DNA from 4 places in the Paenibacillus lutimineralis genome. Region 4 is predicted to be linked to each of the others. Evidence: a T-box and tRNA genes for the amino acid it is inferred to sense, from the RefSeq annotation. Region 4 holds a T-box; the other regions hold tRNA genes.
What was found. The T-box of region 4 lies ahead of leuS (leucine--tRNA ligase). A T-box ahead of a tRNA ligase gene usually reads a tRNA of that ligase, here a tRNA-Leu.

Region 1 (2,203 bases), 2.3 Mb from region 4:
GGGGGTAGCGGAACCTTGCAAAGAAATTGCCAAAGATAAAGAAAAGGCCTATGAGTACACGATCAAAGGTAGCACTGTAGCCATTGTAACGAATGGGACAGCCGTTTTGGGGCTTGGCAATATCGGCCCCGAGGGGGGATTGCCCGTTATCGAAGGCAAGGCGCTGCTTCTTAAGAAGTTTGGCAACGTGAACGCATTCCCGATCTGTATCGACAGCCTTGATCCGGATGAAATTGTAAGAACCATTCAAGTTATCGCACCCGGCTTCGGAGGTATTCATCTGGAGGATATAAAGGCGCCTGAATGCTTCTACATCGAGGATAAGCTGAAGGAAACTCTAAATATTCCCGTATACCATGACGATCAGCACGGAACGGCCGTTGCCGTGCTTGCGGGTCTGCACAACGCTATGAAGATTGTTGATAAATCTTTGGACAGTATGCGTATCGTGATCAACGGCGCGGGTGCATCGGGTATTGCTATTGCAAAATTGCTGCTCGCGGCAGGGGCAAGGCATATGGTACTATGCGATATTAACGGAGCAATTTCGGAGAATACTGGCTCAATGAACGAGGCCCATCAAAGAATCGCAAAAGTTACGAATAGGGATTTCGAGACAGGAACCCTTGAAGATATTATTAAAGGCAAGGACGTATTCATCGGGGTGTCGGTTGAAGGAGTGCTGACGAAGAAAATGGTGCAAACCATGAATCCAGACTGCATCATCTTCGCTCTTGCCAACCCCGTGCCGGAGATTATGCCGGAGGAGGCTATTAAAGGTGGAGCAAGAATAGTAGCCACAGGTAGATCTGATTACCCCAATCAGATCAACAACCTTCTGGTATTCCCAGGCATCTTCCGAGGTGCTTTGGACGCAAGAGTACGGAATATTACGGACGAGATGAAGCTTGCCGCGGCTCAAGGCATTGCAGACCTGGTGAACGATGAGGAACTTAATGAAAATTACATTGTTCCGGATGCCTTCGACAAGAGACCGAGTATTGCCGTTAGCGAAGCGGTAATCCGAATCGCCCGGAAGACGGGGGTCTCAAGAATATAATTTTCGAAAATCATTTATAGAATTTTTTGGTTGACTCTCTTATAAATACATGGTATATTATATTTCGTTGTTGCAAAACATTGCATCAACGAAAAACGCGGTCGTGGCGGAATTGGCAGACGCGCACGGTTCAGGTCCGTGTGGGCTAACCCCCGTGGAGGTTCGAGTCCTCTCGACCGCATTATCTTAACAAAGAAAAAGCTTCTGAATTTATCCTTGTGATAGTTCGGAGGCTTTTTGTATGCTTGGGGTCGGCGAGATATTAGCGAGAGCTCCAAATATTGACTTATATTATCGGATATGGTATTCTTATCTTTAATACATTAGCGGACATCAAGTACGGAATTCTAAAAATACCTAATGACCACTAACCTTTATTAGTGGCCATTGAAATAGTTGTGTTAAATAATTTGATTTTTGGAGGAATCCTATGCAAACAGGTACAGTTAAATGGTTTAATGCTGAAAAAGGCTTTGGTTTTATCGAAATCGAAGACGGAAACGATGTGTTTGTTCATTTCAGCGCGATTGAGGGTGATGGTTACAAGTCGTTGGATGAGGGTCAACGCGTCCAGTTCAATGTGACCCAAGGCAATCGTGGACCGCAGGCTGAAAGCGTCTCTAAACTTTATTAAATCATTCGAGCTGCCCTAAATGTGGGGCAGTTTTTTTATTTATGCTTTACATCCATACACGAGGACTGTCATTTTCGTGATTAAAATAATATAAGCGGAGGTATTGTAATGAACAAAGAACAATTGATTGAAGAAGTGGCGAAATCTAGTGGATTTTCAAAAAAGAATGCTGAAAAGGCAGTAACACATGTGTTGGACTCGATTTTTGAAGCTCTAAAGCAAGGCGAAGAAGTTCAACTAGTTGGCTTTGGAAGATTTAATGTCCGTAGTCGCGAAGCACGTATGGGAAGAAGCCGCAGAACGGGTGAAGAGGTGGAACTTCCGGCGGGTAAAGTTCCTGTATTCACGGCAGGAGTCACTCTGAAAAAGGCTTTAAATTAAGCTTAACGCCAAATGCTAATATAAAAAAAGATGTGACCACATCAGAAAGCGGTTTTTTATCAAAACAACTACACATGATTCGAACGTTAGTATCGGATTTTCTACCATTGATGATATTATTAATTTTT
Region 2 (2,203 bases), 2.3 Mb from region 4:
TAAAAGATATCAATTGCTCCGATTCCGATTGTTTAATCATGGCAGTATGTTTGTCAATCAAGTTGGCCTCCCCTTCGAGAACCGTTACTCCGGCAGTTTGCAACAGGTATTGAACACCACCGGACTGTTTGTTAACGACCGATTGCTTGAAAGCCTGAGCCTCAGCAAAGAAATCTGAAGCACCCGAACGGCTCCATTGTCTGTATAAATTATATCGGTGTGATTCCGCAATCAGCGCTTTGGAAGGAATGCAGCCCACATTTGTGCACACGCCGCCAATTTGACCGCGTTCAATAACAATGGTCTTCATTCCAAGCTGCGCCGATCGCACCGCCGCAGTATAACCTCCTGGCCCTGAACCAATGACTAATGTATCTACTTGTTTATGTTGGCTCATTTCCAACAATACCTCCCACCCTTAAATATGATGATCGTAATATATTATAGTCATCATATTTAGATCCAGTCAATACCCTGCGAAATTGACGCGTTTTATTATGATGATTATAATGGCTGAAGATAGTTTATGCGTAAGGAGGCGATGACGATGCCATATCCTGAAGGACATAAGATCAAAGTTCGGGGCCGTATCATCGGAAGTGCCGCCAAAGCGTTTCGTTCGAACGGAATACACGATACAAGCGTCCCGTTCATTATGAAAGGTGCCGGGTTGACGCACGGGGGGTTCTATTCACACTTTGACAATAAGGACCAACTGGTGTCGGAGACTTGCCGTTATGCCATAAAGGATACAATCGCGCTTTTGCAGAAAGCGGCAGACCAGGCAGTGGAAGAATCCAAGATTCATGCGGTTATCCATTTTTATTTAAGCCCGTATCATCGTGATCATGCGGAGATGGGCTGCATTCTCCCCGCTCTTTCCGGTGAAATATCCCGATTATCGGAAGAGGTGCGTCAAGTCTTCAATCTCGAGTTGCAACGAATGATCGACTTTGTCTCTGATCTAGGGGGAATCGATCATTCTTCTGGCAGCGCTTTGCTTAGCCTCATGGTCGGCACGCTTATGCTCGCGCGATCGGTTAGTAATTCCCAACTTAGCGACAGCCTCCTGGAGGCGGGCAAGCAACAAGCGAAAGAGCTGATTAAGAATAGCCCAGGAGGACCCACTTTCGACCAGAATCCGTGTTAAAAGCCGTGCCCAGGCGATCTCCCACATCTAGAAGTTAAATGATGTTCCTTAAACTCGGGATAATTAATAGAAATTTGCTTAAAAAGCCAAGTCGGTTTACTGACTCAGGAGCACCAACTTAAAATTTTGAATAACAAAGAAGGTTTCCAATCTGCTTAGATAAGCAAATCAGAAACCTTCTTCTTGATGCGGTCGAGAGGACTCGAACCTCCACGGGGGTTAGCCCACACGGACCTGAACCGTGCGCGTCTGCCAATTCCGCCACGACCGCATTTTCACTGAAGCCATATTTTGCAACAGGGAAGTAAAATATAACATGGATTTCTAGGTGAGTCAATCATAAATTACAGCACATAACCGAACCCTAAAATCGTGAAGCGCTTATCCTCATGCCCTGCTGCCATTTTGATTTCCACCGTATGCTCAATCAAGTGCGGCTCGTCGTACAGGATCACAGCATTGCAGTGCGTCCAATTCGCGATACGCGGATCCCCCTGCCTCACCAGCTTCCCGTCTACCCATATATTTGCGGTGCCGAAGCTAGGATCTCCGGAGTCTTTGAACACCAGAATAAGCCGCTTACTCCGAAGTGTCATCTTGAAGCGGTCAGTTCCTGATTCGGTGGTGTGCATCCAGTTATTAGGGAATTGTGGCGTTCCGTAAGTATGATCGTCCATATTTGCTGTGTGCAGATCGGTATCTTTCTCCCGGAATCCCCCCGTATCAATCTGAGCGATGCCCTCTCCATTTAGGCGATCCAGCAGTTGAATCCCCACATAATCATTCCCGATGATCGGCGACTTGTCCGTCGAGATATCCTCTTCATCAGAGATGGCCTGATCGGTTACAGTGAAGAGCCAGGCTAAGCAATCGGCCATAACCCTATGTCCCGCATTAGTAGGATGATAAATATCGTAGAAAAATTGCTTTTTAGAGATGACCTTGCCCTGATCTGCAGTCCAGCGAAACTGCTCCACTACGGCATCCTTCACACTGACCATAGGAAGATCATAATGCCATCCGACAGGAGCAAGACGATCCTGAAGATTCCAG
Region 3 (2,203 bases), 3.0 Mb from region 4:
CGATACCTGTTATTCGCAACCCATCGGTAAACTGTATCGCGTAATCCCTGGGGAACGATGATGAATGCATATAATAATGGCCAGGGAAACTTAAGTCTTTTGGTAATTCTAAGCGCCGCGGTCGAACGAGAGTACAGTGTTCCCTGCTCCAGCAGGAACATCGTATTCATCGGCCCGTCTGCAGTTCCTCCATACTGTTGAAGCAGCTCCCTACCAACATCGGATTGCAGTGACGCGAACCTGAAATTGGCACCAGGATCATGCCTGATGATCCATTTTACGGCGCCCTGACACAAAAGACACACTCCATCAAACAACACAACTGCAGTCTGACCGATATCCTTGTCTGACATCCGCAAAACCTCCCTGCTAAATCCATTATATCCGTCTTATAATATAGGTTCAAAAGCAGATTGTTCTGCACTAAGAAGGTGGATGAAAGGTTCTCGAATTTTATCTAATAAAAAAAGAATACGAAGGAGCCGATCCCCTCCGTACTCTTCATTCCGTTAGACTTACTCTGCCAGTAGCTTCTCGATCCATTGGTCCTCTACAAGCTGGCTGTGGAAATCTTCCGTAAAGCTCTCCATGCAATTGCAAATGTAGTCTTTACGGCATACCGGACATGGCGTCTTCTGCAGTCGATTGATATTAGCGAGGCGCCATTCTGGAAAACGGTGATAAAATACTCGGCACTGCGTTCCATCGGCCAATTTAACGGCAAATTCGTATAATCCTTCCTTTTCGTTGCTTCCGGCTATGGACACGTTCTGAATACTTGGTCTGTAAGACATCTTCATCACCCGTTTTTTTAAAATAGAAAGCTGTTCAAGCGGAAGTTCAAAAAATCATCTTTCAAAGTAAAGCTTGACTTTTGGAACTCTCACTTTTAGTACTAAGACATATTAAATAATTTTTTATTACATGTCAACTTTAATCCCGGCGCTGAACCTCTGTAAATCCACAGAATTCAAAAAAATAATAAATTCAAGCGTTTACATAAGCAAAAATAGAACATCACATTGTATTATATTGTCCAAAAAATAAAAAAAGATCCTTACCAGAAGTAAGGATCTTTTCACTGTTCTTCGTAATGCGGTAGAGAGGACTCGAACCTCCACGGGCGTACGCCCACTACCCCCTCAAGATAGCGTGTCTGCCATTCCACCACTACCGCATATTATTAACTTTTTCAGCAACTCTTTTATTATACACTGAAGATATTGAAAAGTAAATAGAAATTTTATTTAAGGCTTATTGCGCAAGCCCGTTCATCCAAAAGGATTTACAGGCCTGCAATGTCTTGCTCGGCGCATTAGAAAAGCTAAATACGTTTATTTATCACAAGACTGGCTTTTTCGGTAACGTGTGAAATCGATGTACTCCTTGATAAACTCTTTTTCTTTCTCAGACAGCACAAGATCGTTGCCTAATTCATCCCATGTATATGTTGCCGCATTTTCCTTGAAGTACAATTGATTCGTTTCCTTGCCCAATATGAGCCAATCCAGGCTAACATCGAAGAACCCAGCAACCTCAACCAGTTTATTGGTGCTTGGTGTCGATTTCCCTCTTTTCCAATCTCCTAGATTCCCCGTACTGATGCCAAGCTCCTCGCAGAATGATTTCTTGGTCATTCCCCTCATTTTAATTAAAAATTCGATTCGATCGTAAATGGATTGCATATACAACCGCCTTCCAAATATTCGTCTTAAGACGCATTTCAGTAATTTTATTCTTGCGATATAACGTAAAAACGTATATACTTTTCTTTATGCAACGGCAATTATAGCATAATGGTAATTGTACCATTAATTCCATGCCATTTACTATGGACTCCTCATGAATACACACCGACGGATAGTTATGCCCTCCAGATCCAACTTAAGCAAACCAATACCCCCCTAGAGTTCAACAGAAGCAGTCCCATCTTAAATAGAGGGAGCGACTTTATTTTGCATAACTCAGGCATCCACTTTATAGAAATTATCAATTTGCTGAGACAGGATATCGCGATTATCGATCCCCAAGGCTTCATCGTATCCGTCAATCGTGCCTGGTATCTGCATTCGCTCGAAATAGGCGTCCCTGAATCCTTCGAATGGACCGGGGTTAATTTCGCGCAGATTTACAATGCTCTCGCTGGGGATGAGGGGCATCCTCCCCATGAGCTTGAAGCCGTGCTGGATGGCACGAACCCATT
Region 4 (2,203 bases):
TCATTCTTATTGAGATCTTCTGCTACCTCAAATAGGTGTGGGGAATAGATCAAGTTATCTAGTAATTGCTGAACTGTTTTAAGAAGAAGGTCTAAGTTGCCAACCTCTGCACAACCGTATAAGAAAGGTTTGATTTTGCGCCAGTTAGGAGGAGACCCAGCTATAACTTCATCGTAGTACTGATTATAGAAACAACCTTTAGGTAATCCCATAACTTCTGTGATACGGTCTAACTGTCCAATATTCAAAGTTCTATTTTCATTGAGAATGTTGCTAAGAGAGCCGATATTTATATCAACTTTCTCAGCAAATTGTCGTAAATTTAATCCTTCTTGATTCATAAAATCATTCAGTATTGCACTAATCGTGGTTGTACGGCTCATATTAGACCCCCCTACCATCCAATCTCTAATATTTCAATAGTATCCATTATTTAAATGGTGGTCAATTTAGAAATACGGTGTTCGATGTAGAGATCCTCGGTGATGATGATAAACATAATAAAAAAGACAACTCCCTTCAGAATTAACCATTCGTCAGGTTGTTGTCATTAAAAGCAGCAAGGAATATTCATATAAGTAAAATCGAGACGACAGGATTTGAACCTGCGACCTCTTGCTCCCGAAGCAAGCGCTCTACCAAGCTGAGCCACGTCTCGGTAAGATGAAGCGTCCCGACTATCAACTTCGATGAACTAGTGGGAACACCTGAAATTATACTCCTGTTCAAAAAACGTGTAAAGCGGTTGTTCTAAAAGTCAGCTTTTGATCACGATGTGAATCAGGAAGTTAATTCGACATCGAATCTTGAATTCAGCCGGGTCTTCCGGTGCTCACGTACCCAAAACGTACGCTCCGCTCCTCAGCCCCTAGCTTCATCCAACCTTCTCGGTGCTGAAAACCGGACCTTTTGAACTCTCATTAAAAAAGACATGCTCTTGAACAATATATGAATATCACATCATCACCTTGATCCCCTTGATTTTGAAATATAGCCAGGTATGTTGCGTTAAAAAGAATCTTTCTATATAATATAGGGTGATTCATTGGATATTTGCGACTTTGATGAGGATTATTAGTTTGGTTACTGCGCCATTCAGAGAGCCGGCGGCTGGTGAAAGCCGGTTGGAGCAACAAATGAACTCGCCTCGGAGTCATGATGCAAAAGGGCATATCCCCTGTAACATCATCGTCTTACCCGCGTTATTGGGTACATAAGGGAGCGAAGGACAAAGCATGTCCAACGCTAACTAGGGTGGTACCACGGGAAATTTCCTCTCGTCCCTAGCGATAACGCTAGGGATGGAGAGGTTTTTTTACATTTCAGGAGATGTTTTAGAGGAGGATTCGAGAATCATGGCGGACAAGAACGTACCTCATGACGTGTATCAAGCCCAGACCATTGAGCCGAAATGGCAAGCATTCTGGGAAGAGAATCACACTTTCAAGACTCGCGAAGACGCGGGTAAACCAAAATTTTATGCATTGGATATGTTCCCCTATCCTTCGGGCGCGGGGCTTCATGTAGGCCATCCTGAAGGCTACACAGCGACGGATATCGTATCTCGCTACAAGCGGATGCGCGGCTATAATGTGCTTCATCCAATGGGCTGGGACGCTTTCGGACTGCCAGCAGAACAGTACGCTATCTCTACAGGGGAGCATCCTCGCGACTTTACGATCAAGAATGTGAACAACTTCCGTCGCCAGATCAAATCACTCGGTTTCTCCTATGATTGGGATCGTGAGATCAGCACAACCGATCCGGACTACTATAAATGGACACAATGGATTTTCATCCAGCTCTACAAGAAAGGGCTCGCTTATGTAGCGGAAATTCCTGTGAACTGGTGTCCAGCACTTGGTACTGTGCTTGCCAATGAAGAAGTTATCGACGGCAAGAGTGAGCGCGGCGGCCATCCGGTAATCCGTAAGCCGATGCGTCAATGGGTGTTGAAGATTACTGAATATGCCGAGCGCTTGCTGGAAGACCTTGAGGAGCTAGACTGGTCCGAGAGCATCAAGGATATGCAGCGCAATTGGATCGGCAAATCTGAAGGTGCGGAAGTCGTGTTTGATATCGATGGACACGATGATAAACTGGTCGTATTTACGACTCGTCCGGATACGTTGTTCGGTTCCACCTACGCTGTGCTTGCTCCTGAACATGAACTGGTAGCTAAGATCACGACTGATGCACAACG

Region 1: it has a tRNA-Leu gene. The T-box ahead of leuS (leucine--tRNA ligase) is inferred to sense a tRNA for this amino acid. The anticodon was not compared.
Region 2: it has a tRNA-Leu gene. The T-box ahead of leuS (leucine--tRNA ligase) is inferred to sense a tRNA for this amino acid. The anticodon was not compared.
Region 3: it has a tRNA-Leu gene. The T-box ahead of leuS (leucine--tRNA ligase) is inferred to sense a tRNA for this amino acid. The anticodon was not compared.

Annotation. Positions count from the first base shown of each region.
Region 1 is NZ_CP034346.1:4,314,606-4,316,808, reverse strand. Features, by position in the region: gene EI981_RS19055 (NAD(P)-dependent malic enzyme) at 1-1,060, shown strand, start outside; tRNA gene EI981_RS19050 (tRNA-Leu) at 1,158-1,241, shown strand; gene EI981_RS19045 (cold-shock protein) at 1,491-1,694, shown strand; gene EI981_RS19040 (HU family DNA-binding protein) at 1,803-2,075, shown strand.
Region 2 is NZ_CP034346.1:4,289,375-4,291,577, forward strand. Features, by position in the region: gene lpdA (dihydrolipoyl dehydrogenase) at 1-397, opposite strand, end outside; gene EI981_RS18950 (TetR/AcrR family transcriptional regulator) at 548-1,150, shown strand; tRNA gene EI981_RS18955 (tRNA-Leu) at 1,338-1,421, opposite strand; gene EI981_RS18960 (SGNH/GDSL hydrolase family protein) at 1,495-2,203, opposite strand, start outside.
Region 3 is NZ_CP034346.1:4,943,643-4,945,845, forward strand. Features, by position in the region: gene EI981_RS21940 (thiol-disulfide oxidoreductase DCC family protein) at 1-353, opposite strand, end outside; gene EI981_RS21945 (hypothetical protein) at 516-794, opposite strand; tRNA gene EI981_RS21950 (tRNA-Leu) at 1,095-1,177, opposite strand; gene EI981_RS21955 (helix-turn-helix domain-containing protein) at 1,335-1,685, opposite strand; gene EI981_RS21960 (PAS domain-containing protein) at 1,956-2,203, shown strand, end outside.
Region 4 is NZ_CP034346.1:1,973,713-1,975,915, forward strand. Features, by position in the region: gene EI981_RS08075 (helix-turn-helix domain-containing protein) at 1-383, opposite strand, end outside; tRNA gene EI981_RS08080 (tRNA-Pro) at 585-658, opposite strand; T-box leader at 1,053-1,288, shown strand; gene leuS (leucine--tRNA ligase) at 1,356-2,203, shown strand, end outside.